DNA from 4 places in the Streptomyces sp. NBC_01591 genome. Region 2 is predicted to be linked to each of the others. Evidence: riboswitches for the same ligand, from Rfam matches in the RefSeq annotation. Region 2 holds a riboswitch; each other region holds the start of a gene.
What was found. Region 2 has a riboswitch for cyclic di-AMP ahead of OG978_RS30600 (M23 family metallopeptidase). Riboswitches for the same ligand answer to the same signal wherever they lie in the genome.

Region 1 (4,475 bases), 5.3 Mb from region 2:
GAAGCTTGCAGACCCCCGTGCAGACCCCGCAGGAGAGGCATCGCCATGCTGTTCCGTCCCACCGCCCGTCACGTACTGCCCGAGTTCACCGAGCGCACCACCAACGGGAGCCGCACCCTCGACCCGTACTCCAAGCTGCTCGCCGAGCGGATCGTCTTCCTCGGCACCCCGGTGGACGACACCGCGGCCACCGATCTGATCGCGCAGTTCATGTACCTGGAACACGACGCCCCGGACCGGCCCGTATCGCTCTACATCAACTCCCCCGGCGGCTCGTTCGGGGCCATGGCCGCGATCTACGACACGATGCAGTACCTCGCCTGCGAGGTGGAGACCTACTGCCTCGGCCAGGCCGGTTCCTGCGCCTCCGCGCTGCTCGCCGCGGGCGCTCCCGGCCGGCGGCACGCACTGCCCGGCGCGAGGGTCGTCGTGCGGCAGCCCGAGCTCACCGAGCCGGTGCAGGGCCAACCGTCCGATCTGGAGATCGAAGCGCAGGAACTGGAACGGGTCCGCAGGATGCTCATCGCCCTGTTGGCCCGTCACACGGGCCGCGACGCCGAGCAGATCGCCGACGACACCGAACGCGACCTCATTCTCGACGCGGCGGGTGCCAAGGCGTACGGACTGGTGGACCACGTCCTGGAGAACCGGAATTCCTCACTCCCCCCGCACGGCGCGAGGTGAACACCCGATGCAGCCGCCGGAGTTCCCGCCGCTTCCCGCACTGACGTGCGCCGAGGGGGAGTTCATCGACCGCTACCTCGAAGTCCTCGACCAGGTCGGCCGGATCAACCCGGCCCGTGGCAGCGACACCTACGGCGCGCTGCGCGCCGCACAGGCCCTTGTCTCGCAGGCAGGGGCACTGCGGGACGCCCTCGCGTTGATGCACGAGCGCGGCGAGGCACGGATCCACGCCGCCACACTCGCCCGGGCGCTGCGCGTACTGGACGGGGAACGGCGGGCCGGACGCGTCACCGTACCCCCCGCTCCGGCGAGTTGACCGACTTCCGCGCTCCGCGCGCACGGCTGGGTTCGGCCAACTCCCTTCGTCCCGGCATCCGGCGGCCTTCACCCAACTCCCGTACCCGACACGCCCGACGCGTCCATGGAAAATCCTCGCTCGTTCGGCGTAGGGAGTCCCCCTCACGAGGGATGGCTCAATTTGCGTTTTCCGCGTGGACAGTGGGCGGAATCCACCCTTCCGCCCCTGGTACGGAAGCGGCCCGAATCACCGGCGGAGCGTCGAAAATCATCATGTCCACCCGAACGGATCAGTCGTGAGGAGCCTCACATATCCCTGTTTCAGCTCGGAAATCCGGCAGTCGGTGAGTCAAGATCCCTGGGACGACAAGCCCCCGCCACCGCGGCGGGGCGGTCCGGGCGGACGCCGAGTCCTGCCGCCGCCCGGATGCCTGGTCGACATAAGTGGATCGGCAGGAGTGGAGGACCCGAGCACCACGGGTCGACCTGAACACCGGTCGACCCTCGGGGTGAAGCCGCCGCACGCGGCCGGGCAACTTCGCCAGCCCGAACCCGACAGGTCATCCTTCACAGGCGGCTGACGAAGGGTTGCGCATGACTGCGCAGGTTCATGTCCCGTCTCTGCTCGTCCGGGCCGGTACGGCCTCGGTTCTGACGCTCGCCGCCGTCGGCGGCACCATGTTCGTCCCGGGCGCCACGACGGATGCCCAGGCGGCGACTCTGTCGATGAAGGCGCTCAACATCGCGGCCTCGAAGAAGGGCTCGCCGTACAGATGGGGGGCCACCGGCCCCAACCGCTTCGACTGCTCGGGGCTGACGCTCTATTCGTTCAAAAAGGCGGGCAAGAAGCTCCCCCGCACGGCCCAGCAGCAGTACAACCGGACCCGCCATGTCTCGGCCTCGCACAGGAAACGCGGCGACCTGGTCTTCTTCCATTATGGCCGCAGCGTCTACCACGTGGGGATCTACGCCGGTAAGGGCAAGATCTGGCACTCGCCGAGGACCGGCGCGGTGGTCCGGCTGGAGAGGATCTGGACCAAGAGCGTCTATTACGGGCGGGTCCGCTGAGGCGGGGCCCGTCGGCGGATCGAGGCCGCGTCCCCGGCCCTGCTCCGCCGGACAGGCCCTGCTGCCCCGGCCGCTGGCCCCTTCCGCGCTCAGTGCAGCAGGGGACCGGTCACCAGCATCAGGCCCAACGCGGCGAGCGCCGCGCCGCTGCCGCCCTCGATGGCGCGCGCGGTACGCGGCCGGCGCAGCCACCGGCCCAGCCGGTCCACGAGGAGCGCCACGGCGGGGAACCAGACCAGCGCCAGCGCCAGCGCCACGACGATCGTCGCGAGCAGCAGGGGCCCGGCTCACAGCCGCGGGCGAGCTGCTGGCCGGACGCGCCCGGCGCGCCCTCGACGAGATGGACCAGGCACGCCATGAGCTGGCCCGCCTCTCCGGGCTCTCCGGCGGACGTCTGCGGGTCGGCACGTTCACCACGGCCGGCATGCATCTGCTGCCGCCGGTGCTGAGCGCCTTCCGGCGCGCCCACCCGGATGTAGAGCTGGCGGTGACCGAGTACGAACCGCCCCAGGGCGTCGCCGCGGTGGCCGCGGGCGAGGTCGATCTGGCGCTGACTCATGTGTACGAGCCGACTGCCGCCGTGGCCTGGCCCGCCGGGGTCTTCGCCGAACCGCTGCTGGTCGAGGAGCTGGTCCTCATCACGGCGGTCGGTCAGATGCTGTCCGAAGGCAGCGGGAGACTGCCGGTGACGGAGCTGGCGGGACGGCCGCTGATCAGCAGCGCGCCGACGCATCCGCCGCGCCGTGGGGTCGAGCAGGCGCTGGCCGAGGCCGGGGCGACACCCGCCGTGGTCTGCGAGTCGCCCGGCTACGCACTGGTGTGCGCCCTGGTCAGTGCGGGTATCGGGATGGCGGTCGTCCCGGAGATGGTCGCCGCGATGTCGCCGACGCCGCTGTCGGTACGGCGGCTGGATCCCGCTTCCTTCCGGCGGACGATCTCGGTGGTGCACCGCGGTGACCGGGCGAGCGCCGCCGCGGCGACGTTCCAGGCCCTGTTGCGCAGTGGGTTCGGGCGGTCGGCGTCGGCGCAGCGGCCGGGCGGCGAAGCCGGGTGACCGCGCGGGCGGGCGGCCACCGGAACGCGCTGGTCAGCTCTGCACGGGGATGCTCCACGGAAGCGCGATCCACACCGTCTTGCCGCCGTCGGCGGTGGGGGTGACGGTGAGCCGGCCCCCGCACTCCTTGGCCAGACAGCGGATGATCACCATGCCGCGTCCGTTGTCCTGCTGAACGGCGGCGGGCAGTCGCCTGGGCCAGCGGGGGTGACTGTCCGTCACCCCGAGAAGCAGTTGCTCCTCCCGCTCCAGCCGGAGGTCCACGGTGAAGGTGGGCGACTGCCCGAAGGTGTGCTGTACGGCGTTGGTCGCGAGCTCCGAGACGATGAGCTGGATGCTGTCGGCGAAGTCGGTGTCGGTGGCCAGGCCCCATTCGGTGAGCACCTTGGCCACGTACCTGCGGGCTGCCGAGACCGAGACCGGATCGCTCGGCAGAGTGAGGTGTGCTTCTTGATGGTCTGCCATGGCGAGCCGTCCCTTTCCCACCCGGACCGACCCGCGATCGGTCTGGGTTGCGCTTCGGGCCAGATTGCCATTGATGCTGCCCTCTGTGACGGCGATCCACCAAGATATGCATATATCTGTCGCTCAATGCGGTGAACCCTGCCACGCGAAACCGTCTGTGGGCGGCACACTGTCCGCTCGGCAGAAGAGGGAGGGAGGCCGTAGATGCAGCACGGCCCTGCGGTTCGACGCCGCAAGCTCGGGGAGGAACTCCGGAGTCTGCGCCATGTGTCGGGACTGACCAGTCGGGACGCGGCGCGGATGCTCGGGTGGCACCAGTCGAAGGTGAGCCGGATCGAGACCGGGGTGAGCGGGGTGCAACCCGCCGATGTGACCCGGCTGCTCGACGCGTACGGCGTGGACGACGCCCAGTTGCGGGATCTCCTGGCCACGCTGGCGGGTTCGGCGGGCGGTGGCGGCACCGGGTGGTGGCACGCCTATCGCGGTCTGATCCCGCCCCAGTACCGCGACTTCATCAGTCTGGAGTCCCAGGCGCGGACCGCGCGCACGCTGGAGACCTCGGTGGTGCCGGGGCTCCTGCAGACGGCCGATTACGCGCGGGCGGTGACCCGGGCGTCGCTGGACGGGCTGCCCGCCGGCCAGCTGGACTCACTGGTGGAGGTGCGGCTCGCCCGGCAGGGGGTGTTGCGGACGGATCCGCCGCTGCGGCTGAGCGCGGTGCTCGACGAGGCGGTGCTGCGGCGCGAGGTCGGCGGGTGCCGGGTGATGCGGGAGCAGTTGCGTCATCTGACTCGTGTGGCTCAACTTCCTCATGTGCAGCTCCAGTTGCTGCCGTTCTCGGTGGGTGGCTATGCCGGCCTCACCGGACCTTTCGTTATCTTCTCATTTCCGAGCACTTCTGATCTGG
Region 2 (4,475 bases):
CTGCACGCCCGCCCCGCTTCCATCTTCGTCCGTGCCGCCACGGCTTCCGGCGTCCCCGTGACGATCGCCAAGGCCGACGGCAACCCGGTGAACGCCGCCTCCATGCTCGCGGTACTCGGTCTCGGCGCACAGGGTGGCGAGGAGATCGTGCTCGTATCCGAGGCCGACGACTCCGAAGCCGCCCTGGACCGTCTGGCGAAGCTGGTCGCCGAGGGGCTCGAGGAGCTCCCGGAGACCGTCTGAGAACATGCTCCGCGAGAGAGCCGTGGCGCCCTGAACCGGGGCCGCGGCTCTTTTGTTTTCCGGATCGGATCCTTTTTCCCGGATCGGGCCCTCCGGGTGAACATGCAGAATTCTGGCACGCCAATTCCAGGCGGGGTGAAATTGACCCCGCACAGCCATACCTATTTGTATACGGCGTAATTGTTAATTCCGGACGCCTGCGGTGTTTACGGAATGTTGCGAGGTCCTCACCCGGCCGGTACGGGGAACGGCGGGCTGCCGGCCCGGCCGGTCGGTCCGGCGCAGCCGGTGCGCGGCCGCGGCCCGTTCCGCGTGATGGGCGGCCAGCGCCCTGGCCCGTTCCGCGTCACCGCGCGCCACCGCGTCCGCGATGGCCCCGTGCTCGGCCCAGGAATCCACCGGCCGGGCCGGCTGCTCGACCGCGTACATCCAGGCGGTCTTGTGCCGCAGCTGGGTGAGCAGCGCGATCAGGCCGGGGCTGCCGGAGGCTTGCGCCAGCGTCTCGTGGAACCAGCCGCCCAACGAGCGCAGGTCCTCGCCCTCGCCCCGCCTGGCCCGGTCCTGGCCGAGCCGCACGAGACCGCGCAGCACCTTGAGGTGCGCCTCGGTGCGGCGTTGCGCGGCGCGCGCGGCGCACAGTGGCTCCAGCAGCGTGCGGACCTCCAGGAGGTCGGCCGCCTCCAGCTCGGTGGGCTCGGCGACGCAGGCACCCGCGTGCCGCCGGGTGACCACGAAGCCCTCGGACTCCAGGGTGCGCAGCGCTTCCCGTACCGGGACGCGGGAGACCCCGTAGCGGCGTGCCAGCAACTCCTCCGTGAGACGGCTGCCGCGTTCGAAGACACCGGAGACGATGTCTTCACGGATTGCCGTGCATACCGAATGCGCCGGAATGCGCATGTCCGAACCTCCGCCTTAATCCCCGCGAAACGCGGCCGACCGACGCCTGTTCTGCGACTCTATTGCAATGCGGCCGCATTTCCGATGCCGGGCGGAAATTCATGAATATCTTTTGGCCACGGGGCGGTTCGGCGGACAGTCGTCGCCCGCGGGCGCACGGCGGGCATGCCGAAGGCCCCGGCATGGAGCCGGGGCCTTCGACGTGGTGCTGCGGTGGGGCGTCGGTCAGACGTTGACACCGTGGGCGCGCAGGTACGCGACCGGGTCCATGTCGGAGCCGTAGGACGGCGTCGTCCGGGCCTCGAAGTGGAGGTGCGGTCCGGTGGAGTTGCCGGTCGAGCCGGAGAGGCCGATCTGCTGACCCGCGCCGACGCTCTGGCCGACGGAGACACCGATCGAGGAGAGGTGGCCGTACTGCGTGTACGTGCCGTCCGTCATCCGGAGCACGATGTTGTTGCCGTACGCGCCGCCCCAGCCGGCCTCGACGACCGTACCGGCGCCGACGGCGACGACGGAGCTGCCGGAGGCGGCGTGGAAGTCGATGCCCGAGTGGCTGCCGGAGGACCAGAGCGAGCCGCTGGACTTGTAACCGGTACTGACGTACGAACCGGCGACCGGGAGCTGGAAGGAGCCCAGGCGGGTGCGCTCGGCGGACCGGGCGGCGCGCGCCTTCTCCGCACGGGCCTCGGCGGCGCGCTTCGCGTCCGCCTTGGCCTTCGCGTCCGCCTTGGCCTTCGCCTCGGCCTTCTTCTTGGCCTCAGCCTTCCGCTGAGCCTCCGCCTTCGCCTTCGCCGCGGCATCGGCCTGGTGCTGCTGCACGTCGGCCTGGGCGTCGATCCGGTCGGCGAGGGTCTTGTCGATGGCGATGACCTGGCTGAGGCCGGTGTCGCTCGCGGAGGGGGCCTCGGAGTCGGCGGCGAGGGCGGGAGCGGCCAGGCCGCCGATGACGCCGGTGGTGGCCAGAGCCGCGACGCCGACGACCCTCGCGCTGCTGCGCGTCAGTCGACTCGGGGCACGGTGCTTCCCGGTGGCACGGGTGAACGCCATGAAGTGGCTGATCCTTTCCTTCCTTCTCGCCTACCGGGTTAGCTGACGGGTTCGGAGCAGGAAGGTCTCCTACGGACACCCCGGCCCCATCGGGCTCAGGCATCCGATTCACCCCAGGGACTTCGTGGGTCCCCGGCTCCCCAGGCTCGCGCCTGACGGGGACTCGGCGATGACTGTCCGGTACGTCGCGGATGCGGCATACGAGTGACGGACAGCCGAGCCGACGCTAAGCGGGGTCACTTTCATTCACCAAACGGACAGGCCATTTTGTAGCGCATCCCACAGGGCAGACAGGCAACCTCCCCACCAGAACGGACAAAAGGGAAGGTTCCGGCGAGATCGCACTCGCAGGGGCCTTCCCTTTGTCCCGGTATGCAGAGATATGCCGGAGTGCCGGACCGGCCGTGCCGGGGCGGGCGCCCCGTCGGTCGGCGCCCGCCGGACCGGACGTCAGCCGGAACAGTCGTCAGCCGGTGACCACCGACACGTCTCCGATGCCCAGAGCCCGGACGGGCTCCTCGATCCGTGCCGCGTCGCCGACGAGGATCGTGACCAGCCGGTCGCCCGGGAAAGCGTTGACGACCGCCGCGGTCGCCTCGACCGTGCCGGTCTCCGCGAGCCGGGCGTACAGCTGCGCCTGGTAGTCGTCCGGCAGGTGCTGCTCGACCTGGTCGGCGAGGGTGCCCGCGACGGAGGCCGCCGTCTCGAACTTCAGGGGTGCCACACCCACGAGGTTCTGCACGGCCGTCTCGCGCTCCGCGTCGGTCAGGCCCTCGGCCGCCAGGGTCCGCAGGACCGTCCACAGGTCCTTGAGCGCCGGTTCGGTGGACTCGGTGTCCACCGAACCGCTGATGGCGAGCATCGCGGCGCCGGTCGCACCCGAGGCGGAGTCCGGGGCCGACGACCGCAGCACCTGGGCGAAGGCCCGTACGCCGTACGTGTAGCCCTTCTCCTCGCGCAGCACACGGTCGAGACGGGAGGTGAGGGTGCCACCCAGGCAGTACGTGCCGAGCACCTGGGCCGGCCAGACGCTGTCGTGCCGGTCGGCGCCGATCCGGCCGATCAGCAGCTGCGTCTGCACCGCGCCCGGACGGTCGACGATCACCACCCGCCCGGTGTCGTCGGCGGTGATCGGCGGGGCGGGACGGGGCTCGGCAACCTCTCCCGACCAGTCGCCGAGGGTGTCGGCGAGCAGGGCGTCCAGGTCGATGCCGGTGAGGTCCCCGACGACCACGGCGGTCGCCGCGGACGGCCTGACGTGGGCGTCGAAGAAGCCACGCACGGCCGCCGAGTCGATGCGCTCCACCGTCTCCTCGGTGCCCTGGCGCGGGCGCGACATCCGCGCCGTGGCCGGGAAGAGCTCCTTGGAGAGCTGCTTGGCGGCGCGCCGAGCCGGGTTGGCCTGCTCGTGCGGGATCTCGTCGAGCCGGTTGTGTACCAGCCGTTCGATCTCGCTGTCGGCGAAGGCGGGCGCCCGCAGCGCCTCGGCGACCAGCGCGAGAGCCTTGGCCAGCCGGGAGGCCGGGACCTCCAGGGAGACCCGCACGCCGGGGTGGTCGGCGTGCGCGTCGAGAGTGGCGCCGCAGCGCTCCAGCTCGGCGGCGAACTCCTCCGCGGTGTGCTTGTCGGTGCCCTCGGACAGCGCACGCGACATGATCGTGGCCACACCGTCGAGGCCCTCGGGCTCGGCGTCCAGCGGGGCGTCGAGGAAGATCTCGACCGCCACGACCTGCTGACCGGGGCGGTGGCAACGCAGCACCGTGAGGCCGTTGGGCAGGGTGCCGCGCTCCGGCGCGGGGAAGGCCCAGGGCCGGGCGACTCCGGCGGCCGGCTGCGGGTGGTACTGCATCGAAACTCCAGTCGCGGCAGCGTCGGTCACTTGTCCGCCCCTTCGTGCGCGTCGGTGTCGTCGGCGTCGGTCTCGTCGGTGTCCGCGGGCTCGGCCGGTTCGACCGGCTCGTAGACCAGCACTGCCCGGTTGTCGGGGCGCAGCTGGGCCTTGGCGGCCGCCTGGACCTCCTCCGCGGTGACATCGAGCACCCGCTGCACGGCGGTCAGGGCGAGCTGCGGGTCGCCGAACAGCACGGCGAACCGGCACAGTTCGTCGGCGCGGCCGGCGACCGTGCCGAGCCGGTCCAGCCACTCGCGCTCCAACTGGGCCTGTGCCCGCTCCATTTCCTCGGGCGTGGGGCCCTCGGCGGCGAACCGGGCGAGCTCCTCGTCGACCGCGGCCTCGATCTGCGGCACCTCGACGCCGCCGGACGTCTTGACGTCCAGCCAGCCGAGCG
Region 3 (4,475 bases), 1.7 Mb from region 2:
GGCCCGGGGTGCGGTCGATGTGCGAGGCCCACGGGTCGCGCTTCCTCGGGCTTGGTGTCAGCCTGGAGTCATGGCTTGGGCGTCGTGGACGACTTGCGGTGTGTTCTCCGGGCGCGGTGGCGTGCTCACGGACGAGGTCGGTGTCCTGTCCGGGGACCTGACCGTGCACACGACTTGGGCGGACGACATGGCCCAGGTCACTGTGCAGTACACCGGTGCGATCGACTGGTTCACCATGTCGGGCAGTCCCGTACGGTGCCGTTCGGAGGAGGACAGCCGTCACCTGCACGACGCGGTGGTGCAGGCGGTCCGGGACGGGGAGGCGGCCACCGTACCCGCGCTGCCTCGCCCCGAACCGGAGCAGGCGGCGGAACCCGCCCAGGAGTGACGATCACGCGGCGGACGTCCAGGAGCGACGATCACGTCGGTGGACGTCCAGAAGGCACGACCACATCGGCGGCCCGAGCGGGGGCGGCCGGTGTCACTCCCGGGCCGAAGCCTCGCGATCCCCGCCGGAGTCGCGGAGCGCCGCGGCGACCAGCCCCGCGATCTCGCCCCTCGGCACTCCCCCGCCGCCCACCAGCCGGTCGAACACCAGGCCGTCCACACAGGCCAGCAGTGTGAGCGTGCGCCCCTCGGCGTCGGCCACGCCCTGCGCGCCCAGGAACGCCCGCACGGCTTCACGCGCCGCGTTCTCGCGCGGCACAAGAATCTCGCGCAGCTCCGGGTGGCGCACGCTCTCGACGGCGCACGCGTAGCGGGCGAGTGACCGCCGCCGCCCCACCCCGGTGAGCCGCCGCTCGACGAAGCCGGCGAGCCCGTCCGTCAGTTCGTCGGCGTCGCGCGGCGTCGCCGCCTGGTCGCTGGCCGCCTGCAGTTCCGCCTGGTCGTGCGCGACGAGTCGTCGGACGAGCGCGGTGAGCAGCGCCTGACGGGTGCGGAAGTACGCCGAGGTGGTGCCCGGAGGCAGGCCCGCAGCCCGGTCCACGGCCCGGTGGGTCAGGCCCCGCATCCCCGCCTCGGCCAGCACGCCGATGGCGGCATCGGCAAGGACGGTCCGTCGATCAGTGGTCATCACCCCTTTCTACACCTGTAGAGACGGCGTAGTACGCTCCTTCTACAGGTGTAGAAGGCCGTGGCAGGGCACGAGAGGGGACCCGGCATGGGCAACAGCGCGGTGGTTGTCGGCGGAGGCATCGGCGGGCTGGCCGCCGCGATCGGGCTGCGCCGCATCGGCTGGGAGGCGACGGTCGTCGAACGCGCCCACACCCTCGACGACGCGGGCGCGGGCATCTCGCTGCACGCGAACGGTATGCGCGCGCTGGATGCCCTCGGTGTCGGCGCGGGAGTGCGCGCGGCCGCGCGGCCCCAGTACACCGGTGGCACCCGCACCCCGGACGGACGCCTGCTGGCACGTATGGACGGAGCCGCGCTGGAGCGCGAGCTGGGGACCCCGATCGTGGGCATCCCCCGGGCCACGCTGCACCGGTTGCTGCGCGAGGCGCTGCCGCCCGGATCCCTGGTCATCGGGGCCGAGGTGACGTCCGTCGACCGATCCGACGCCTCGCGGGTGCGCCTCACCGCCGGTGACACTCTCCGCGACGCGGATCTGGTCGTGGCCGCCGACGGGATCAGCAGCCGGTTGCGCTCCCAGCTCTTCCCGGGGCACCCCGGTCCGGCCTACAGCGGCTCGACGGTGCTGCGCGCCATCACCGAGTCCCCGGTCGACCTGCGGACCGACTTCGAGCTCACCTGGGGACCGGGGGCCGAGTTCGGTCACATCGCCTTCTCGGACGGCCGGGCAGAGTGGCACGCGGTGCTCAACGCTCCCGCCGGTGTGCGCCATCCGGACCCGCTCGCCGAGGTCCGCCGCCGGTTCGGCGGCTGGCACGACCCCATTCCCGCCCTGCTGGCGGCGACCCGGCCCGATGCCGTCCTGCACCGTGACGTCAACGAGCTGGTCGCCCCGCTCCCTTCCTACGCGGTGGGCCGGGTCGCCCTGCTCGGCGATGCCGCCCACGCCATGACCCCGAATCTCGGCCAGGGGGCCTGCCAGGCACTGGAGGACGCGGCGACGCTGGCCGCCGCGCTCGCCACCGAACCCACCGTCGAGTCGGCGCTCAGCCGCTACGACGCCGAGCGCCGGCCCCGCAGCCAGTCGGTCGCCCGGGCCGCTCGGCAGGCCGGCCGGATGGGCCAGCAGCTGTCCCGTCCGGCGGCCGTCGCCCTGCGCAATACAGCGCTGCGGCTCGCACCGTCCCGCGTCACCGTCCGCACGATCCTGCGCCACGCCGACTGGACGCCCCCGCGGCTGGGCTGACCGCGGGGGCGACGGCCGGGCGGCGGCGCCGTACGTCAGTAGGCTCCGAAGACGTTGTCGATGGAGCCGTACTTGGCGGCCGCGTAGTTGCACGCTGCCGTGATGTTGGCGACGGGGTCGTAGCTGTCCATCGCGGTACCGGGCACGTGGTAGGCCCGGAACGTCGGATCGATGACCTGGAGGAGCCCCTTGGACGGCGTCCCGGCGGCGGCGTTCGAGTCCCAGTTGTTGATGGCCAGGGGGTTGCCGGAGGACTCGCGCATGATGTTGCGGTGGATGCTGGCGTAGCTGCCGGGGATGCCGTGCTTGGCCATGACGGCCAGCGACTCCTTGATCCAGCCGTCCAGATCGTTCGTGTACGTCGCGGACTGCGCGGCCGGGGCGGCGGCGCTGACGGACTGCGCCGGCGCCGCCGAGGCGGTGTGGGCACCGATCAGCGGCAGCATGAGGGCGGCTGCGCCCGTGCCCACGGCGATGAAACCCCGGGTCAGCGAGGTGGACTTACGACGACGGTACGTACCCGTTGAGGGCATGATGGATTCCTCTCCGTCGCCTGCGAGGTGAGCTGTCGGGTTCAGGCTGGAGATGCCTGGCCGCACATGGGCGCGACTTCACCCCGAGCCGTTCCGGATACCGGGATCGGCGGCTTACCTGGGTTCCCCGCTCCTGCCGTACACGAGTGGGTCGGATTGCCGGACGGCGGCAGGATTCGGCGTTCCGTCCGGATTGACGGTGACCGTAGGCGAGGAGACACGAAAGGGACAAGCCCCCAATTTTCGAATGCAATTCACCCACAAGATCAAGGCACGGGAATTTCGGTAATCCACCTCACACCGCGCGTCCCCTTTTCCTTGCCCGGAAAGGGAACCGACTCGCGCGACTCGCCGTCCAGGGCGCCGAACGTGACTCGCGCCACAAATACCCAAAAGGTGCATTTCGCGCCATGATTAAAAGCGATATTGGTGGCGAATGATCCTTTTATTAACCAAAAGATCAATTCGGGTGAATAACTCATACCGGACAGATGCCTCGCCGTGCGGGTCTCGCGCCCCCGACGCCCACCCGGCACCGGGAGGCATTGCCTTTCCCCCTCCCTGTCGTTATGGTTTCCATGTCCTGTTGTCTCCGATAGAGGTGGACGTTGCGCATCTGAGGTTCGCGAACATCGCGCCGTACGGCTCCGCCCGTACGCCCGTCACGCTGTAGCAGTGCTCCGCACTGCCCGTGACCCCGCGTGGATGCGACCTCGGTGCATGAGCCGTCCCTCGATCTTCTGGACCGCCACACCTCTGCCCCTGCCCGGTCGCTGCGTGGTGCTCGCATACGAGGCCCCCATTCACCACGTTTGCGACTGCGAGGAACACCATGGCGAGACCCACCACCCCCGGCGCCTCCCTCACCTGCTCGGCCCTGACCTTCCGGTGGCCGGACGGCACGACCGTCTTCGACGGGCTCTCCCTCAGCATCGGCCGGGGCCGCATCGGTCTCGTCGGCACCAACGGTGCGGGCAAGTCCACCCTGCTCCGACTGCTCGCCGGTCAACTGCGCCCGTCCCAGGGGTCGGTGACCGTCGGCGGCAGCCTCGCCCACCTTCCGCAGAACATCACCCTCGACACAACACTGCGGGTGGACCGGGCCCTGGGCATCGCCGAGCGGCGCGACGCGCTGCGCGCCATCGAGGCCGGCGATGTCGACGAGAAGCACTTCGAGACGATCGGCGACGACTGGGACGTCGAGGAACGGGCCCTGGCGACACTCGGCTCGCTCGGGCTGGGAGGCATTGAACTGGACCGCACCGTCGGCCAGTTGTCCGGCGGTGAGACCGTCCTGCTGCGGCTGGCCGCGCTGCTGCTGGAGCGCCCCGACGTCCTGCTCCTGGACGAGCCCACCAACAACCTCGATGTGTTCGCCCGCCGGAGGCTCTACGAGGCCGTCGACTCCTGGCGCTCGGGCGTACTGGTCGTGGTCAGCCACGACCGCGAACTGCTGGAGCGCGTGGACCGCATCGCCGAACTGCGCACCGGATCCGTGAACTGGTACGGCGGTGGCTGGTCCGCGTACGAGGAGGCCGTGGCCACCGAACAGGAGGCCGCCGGGCGGATGTTGCGGTCCGCCGAGGCCGACGTGCGCCGCCAGAAACGCGAACTGGAGGAGA
Region 4 (4,475 bases), 3.1 Mb from region 2:
CGCGAAGCCGCCCTCGTCGCCGAGACCGGTCGAAAGACCCTTGGTCTTCAGGACCTTCTTCAGCGTGTGGTAGACCTCGGCGCCCCAGCGCAGGGCCTCGGAGAAGGACTCCGCACCGATCGGCGCGATCATGAACTCCTGGATGTCCACGTTGGAGTCCGCGTGCGAACCGCCGTTGAGGATGTTCATCATCGGAACGGGCAGCAGGTGCGCGTTCGGGCCGCCGAGGTAGCGGAACAGCGGCAGGTCCGAGGCCTCGGAGGCGGCGTGGGCGACGGCCAGCGAGACGCCGAGGATGGCGTTGGCGCCGAGCGAGCCCTTGTTCTCGGTGGCGTCCAGGTCGAACATCGCCTGGTCGATCAGCCGCTGCTCGGTGGCGTCGTAGCCGACGAGCTCCGGGCCGATCTGCTCGATCACGGCGAGGACGGCCTTCTCGACGCCCTTGCCCTGGTAGCGGTTGGGGTCACCGTCGCGAAGCTCGATGGCCTCGAACGCGCCGGTGGAGGCGCCGGACGGAACGGCAGCACGGCCCGTGCTGCCGTCGTCGAGGCCGACCTCTACCTCGACCGTGGGGTTACCTCGGGAGTCGAGGATTTCCCGGGCTACGACGACGTCGATGGACGGCACGAGGCATCTCCTTCTGGGATATGACGCTGGTTGTGCAGGGTCACTTTGGCCTTGCGACAAGAGCCTAACCGGCCCGGCCCGCTCAGCCCGACGACCGCCCGTCCCCTGGGACGAAAAAGGACCCAAGGGCGCACATTGCCGGGCAAACAGCCAGAAATTTACTGGCCGGTAACTACAACAGTTGAACGATCCGGCGCTCCCCCGAGCGGAAACGGCAGAACCCCGGCCCGGCGCGTACGGGGGAATGCGCGCCGGGCCGGGGCACTCGGGGAGGAGAGAGCCGCGACTACTTCGTCAGGTGCAGCTGCTGACCCGGGTAGATCAGGTCGGCGTCCTTGACGATGTCCTTGTTCAGCTCGAACAGCTGCTGCCAGCCGCCCTCGACCTTGTGGTCGGCCGCGATCTCGCTCAGCGAGTCGCCGGAGACGACCTTGTACTCACCATCGCCCTTCTTGACCTTCTCGCCGGTCGGGGTGGTGACGGTCTTCTTCGACTCGGCCTGCGGGGTGGCGGAGCGCTCCGAGCGGGAGGCGGCGGGGGCCTCGGTGCGCTCGCTCTGCTTCGGCTGGGCCTGCTGGGTCGGCTGCGACTGCTGCTTCGGGGCAGCCGGGGCACTCTGCTGCTCGGTGGCGCCGGAGCTCGCGGTGGAGTTCGAGGAGGAGCCGGCGTCGACGCCCGGGTCGACACCGTCGTTGGTCAGGCCACCGGCACCGGCGCAGGCCCAGGCACCCGGGCCCTGCATGTCGAGGAGCTTCTCGGCGGTGGCGATCTGCTGGGCCTTGGTGGCCAGGTCGGCACGGGCGGCGTACTGCGTACCGCCGGCGGCGGCCCAGCTGGACTGCGAGAACTGCAGACCGCCGTAGTAGCCGTTGCCGGTGTTGATGGACCAGTTGCCACCGGACTCGCACTGGGCGACGGCGTCCCAGGTGGCGACGGAGGCGGCGGAGGCGCTGGTCGCACCCATCAGGGGCACGGCGACAGCGGCACCGGCGACACCGGCGAGCGTGGCGATACGGACGGCCTTGGACGGGCGGCGGTGCTTGCCCTTGCTGGAAAGCAGCATGGAACTTCTCCTCACCGACGCCTGCGAGGTGAGCTGTCGGGTTCGGGCCAAGTGAGTTGCCCGGTCGCACGTCCTAGCACGCGACTTCACCCCAAGCCGGTCCTGATGCGTCTTTCGACGATCGGGCCCGGCGCTTACCTGGGTCCCCCGCTCCTGCCTACGGCGCTTTACGCGTCTGTTCCCTTCGACCGACGGCAGGATTCGGCGTGACGGTCGACGGGGCCCGCGGTGCGAGCGGTTCCGACCGTAAACATACGCAACCCCCACATTCAAAGATGGACACATCGGACAATCAACCCGTACTTGCATCTGAAGAACTGTCGTTTCCGCAGGTGGGACGTGATGCGGAAGGGCTCCCCAGGCGCGACACGCCAGTTGACGCAAAGAGACCCATGTCTCACTTACGCATAAGCGGACATAGGTCCCTGAACTGGCCCAGTTTTTGGGGCGTTTTTAGTCGATTATCAGACCACCCTCACTTGACCTTCACATCGAGATCGAGGCTCTGGCCAGGGAGGACGAGGTCCGGGTCGGAGCCGACGGCACCCTTGTTGGCCTCGTAGAGCGCGGGCCAGCCACCGGGAACCTTCTGTGCATCAGCAATCGACCAGAGGTTGTCGCCGGGCCGGACGGTGTACGCGCCGTCAGCCACCGGCTCGGCCGTGTCGCGGGCGCCGTTGCCCCCGCGGGAGGCGTGACGGCCCGACTCACGGTTGCCGCCGCCCGTGTCGCGATTCCCCTCGGCGGCCGGCGTGCCACGATGCTTGCCGCCCACATCACCGGACGAGTCGGGCGAATCGGACGCGTCACGGGGTGCGTCGGAGGGCGCCTCCGAGGGCGCACCGGAGGACGGGGTGGTCGAGGCCGAGGACTTCGGGGACGGCGAGGCCTTCCCTGACGGCTTGTCGGCCCCGTCCGGGCCGTCCGCACCGTCCACGGCGCCCGTACCGTCCGAGGCGCTCTCGGACGGTACGGCGTCGCTCGACGGGTCCGTCGACGCGTCGTCAGCCGGCTTCGCGCTCCCGGTCGGGTCGTCGGCGGGGACGGAACCCGGGTCGACCCCCGGCAGCGTCCCGTCCACCGCGAGGCCGGAGATGACCGCGCAGCTGGGCCAGGCCTGCGGGCCCCGGTCGTCCAGGACCTTCTCGGCCACCGCTATCTGCTGCGCCCGGCTGGCGAGGTCGGCGCGCTCCGCGTACGCCTCACCGCCGTACGCCTTCCAGGTCTCCTGCGAGAACTGCAGACCGCCGTAGTAGCCGTTGCCGAGGTCGGCGCTCCACATGCCGCCGCTCTCGCACTCGGCCACCCGGTCCCAGGTCGTGGCGTCGGCCGCGTGCGCACCGGAGGCGCCGAGCAGCGGGATGGCGATGGCCGATCCGGTCACGCCCGCGGCGACGACGATGGCGGGTGCCTGACGGGGGCGACGGTGTCTGCCGTTCGCGGAGCCCATGGGGTTGCCTTCCGTGTGACTGACGTGCGACTGGTGAGTCGAACGGTGAACCTAGCGGGACTCGAACGCGTGTCACAAGTCGATGCAGCGCGGATCACGTGAAAGTCACAGAGTTGACGGAGTGTCATTTTCTGCGCGGGCGGGCCCCGGTGTGAACTCCACGGGGAGCGTGCGAAGTCCACGCATGATGAGCCCGCCACGCCACCGCAAATCGGTAGGTTTCACCGCAAGCCGCAGGTCCGGAAGGCGGTTCAGAAGCGTGGCGAGCGCGGTCTGTCCCTCCAGTCTGGCGAGCGGCGCTCCCAGGCAGTAGTGGATGCCGTGCCCGTATCCGAGGTGCTGATTGTCACGCCGTGCGAGGTCGAGCGTGTCGGGGTTTTCGAAGCGTTCCGGGTCGCGGTCGGCGGCGGCGAGCACCACGAGTACGGGGTCCCCGGCCGCGATGTCCTGTCCGCCGAGCGTCAGCGGCTCGGTGGCGAACCGCCAGGTGGCCAGCTCCACCGGGCCGTCGTACCGCAGCAGTTCCTCGATGCCGGTCTCCAGCAGCCCGCTCTCCCCCGAGTCGAGGGAGAGCTGCAGCCGTTCGCGCTGACCGGGGTTGCGCAGCAGGGCGTAGACCCCGTTGCCGATGAGATTGACCGTCGTCTCGAATCCGGCGAAGAGCAGGATGAAGGCCATGGCCGCGGCCTCGTTCTCGGTGAGGTGCTCGCCGTGGTCGCTGGCCCGGATCAGCCCGGAGATCAGATCGTCCCCCGGGTTCTCCCGCTTGCGGTGGATCAGTTCGGCGAGGTACCCGCGCATCTTCTTGACCGACCTGGCCACCCCGCCGCGCGGGCCGCCACCGTGGCGGATCATCATGCCCGCCCAGTCCCGGAAGTCGTCCTGGTCCTCGCGCGGGACGCCGAGCAGATCACAGATCGCGTAGATGGGGAGCGGGAAGGCGAAGTCGTGGATGAGGTCCGCCTTCCCCTCCGCGATGAAGCCGTCGATGAGGCGGTCCGTCAGTTCCTGTACGCGCGGTGCGAACTCGGCGACCCGGCGCGGGGTGAACGCCTTGGAGACGAGGCGGCGCAGCCGGGTGTGGTCCGGCGGGTCGATGTTCAGCAGATGCGTCATCAGCTCCGCCTTGCGCTCGCCCGGGATGCCCGTCTTCCCCTTGGCGTGCGCCGGCTCGGCGTGGTGCGCCGGGTTCTTGGAGAGCCGGGTGTCGGCGAGCGCCTGCCGCGCGTCCGCGTACCGGGTCACCAGCCAGGCCTCGACGCCGCTGGGCAGCGCGGTCCGGTGCACGGGGCTGTGCTCGCGCAGCCAGGCGTACGCCGGGTACGGGTCGGTGGC

Region 1: it holds a riboswitch for cyclic di-AMP, as region 2 does, so the genes downstream of both, OG978_RS06545 (C40 family peptidase) here and OG978_RS30600 (M23 family metallopeptidase) in region 2, are expected to answer to the same signal.
Region 3: it holds a riboswitch for cyclic di-AMP, as region 2 does, so the genes downstream of both, OG978_RS38765 (transglycosylase SLT domain-containing protein) here and OG978_RS30600 (M23 family metallopeptidase) in region 2, are expected to answer to the same signal.
Region 4: it holds a riboswitch for cyclic di-AMP, as region 2 does, so the genes downstream of both, OG978_RS16625 (transglycosylase family protein) here and OG978_RS30600 (M23 family metallopeptidase) in region 2, are expected to answer to the same signal.

The regions. Positions count from the first base shown of each region.
Region 1 is NZ_CP109327.1:1,386,399-1,390,873, forward strand. It holds gene OG978_RS06535 (ATP-dependent Clp protease proteolytic subunit) at 49-684, shown strand; gene OG978_RS06540 (hypothetical protein) at 692-1,000, shown strand; cyclic di-AMP (ydaO/yuaA leader) riboswitch at 1,400-1,572, shown strand; gene OG978_RS06545 (C40 family peptidase) at 1,576-2,049, shown strand; partial or broken gene OG978_RS06550 (LysE family transporter) at 2,139-2,327, opposite strand; gene OG978_RS06555 (LysR substrate-binding domain-containing protein) at 2,390-3,103, shown strand; gene OG978_RS06560 (ATP-binding protein) at 3,137-3,568, opposite strand; gene OG978_RS06565 (helix-turn-helix domain-containing protein) at 3,773-4,475, shown strand, end outside.
Region 2 is NZ_CP109327.1:6,638,011-6,642,485, reverse strand. It holds gene OG978_RS30610 (HPr family phosphocarrier protein) at 1-243, shown strand, start outside; gene OG978_RS30605 (GntR family transcriptional regulator) at 427-1,140, opposite strand; gene OG978_RS30600 (M23 family metallopeptidase) at 1,366-2,187, opposite strand; cyclic di-AMP (ydaO/yuaA leader) riboswitch at 2,201-2,366, opposite strand; gene OG978_RS30595 (M16 family metallopeptidase) at 2,654-4,036, opposite strand; gene OG978_RS30590 (M16 family metallopeptidase) at 4,063-4,475, opposite strand, start outside.
Region 3 is NZ_CP109327.1:8,369,828-8,374,302, reverse strand. It holds gene OG978_RS38780 (hypothetical protein) at 71-388, shown strand; gene OG978_RS38775 (TetR/AcrR family transcriptional regulator) at 482-1,075, opposite strand; gene OG978_RS38770 (FAD-dependent monooxygenase) at 1,163-2,320, shown strand; gene OG978_RS38765 (transglycosylase SLT domain-containing protein) at 2,356-2,853, opposite strand; cyclic di-AMP (ydaO/yuaA leader) riboswitch at 2,856-3,045, opposite strand; gene OG978_RS38760 (ABC-F family ATP-binding cassette domain-containing protein) at 3,686-4,475, shown strand, end outside.
Region 4 is NZ_CP109327.1:3,586,046-3,590,520, forward strand. It holds gene eno (phosphopyruvate hydratase) at 1-627, opposite strand, end outside; gene OG978_RS16625 (transglycosylase family protein) at 914-1,690, opposite strand; cyclic di-AMP (ydaO/yuaA leader) riboswitch at 1,694-1,865, opposite strand; gene OG978_RS16630 (transglycosylase family protein) at 2,166-3,140, opposite strand; gene OG978_RS16635 (cytochrome P450 family protein) at 3,246-4,475, opposite strand, start outside.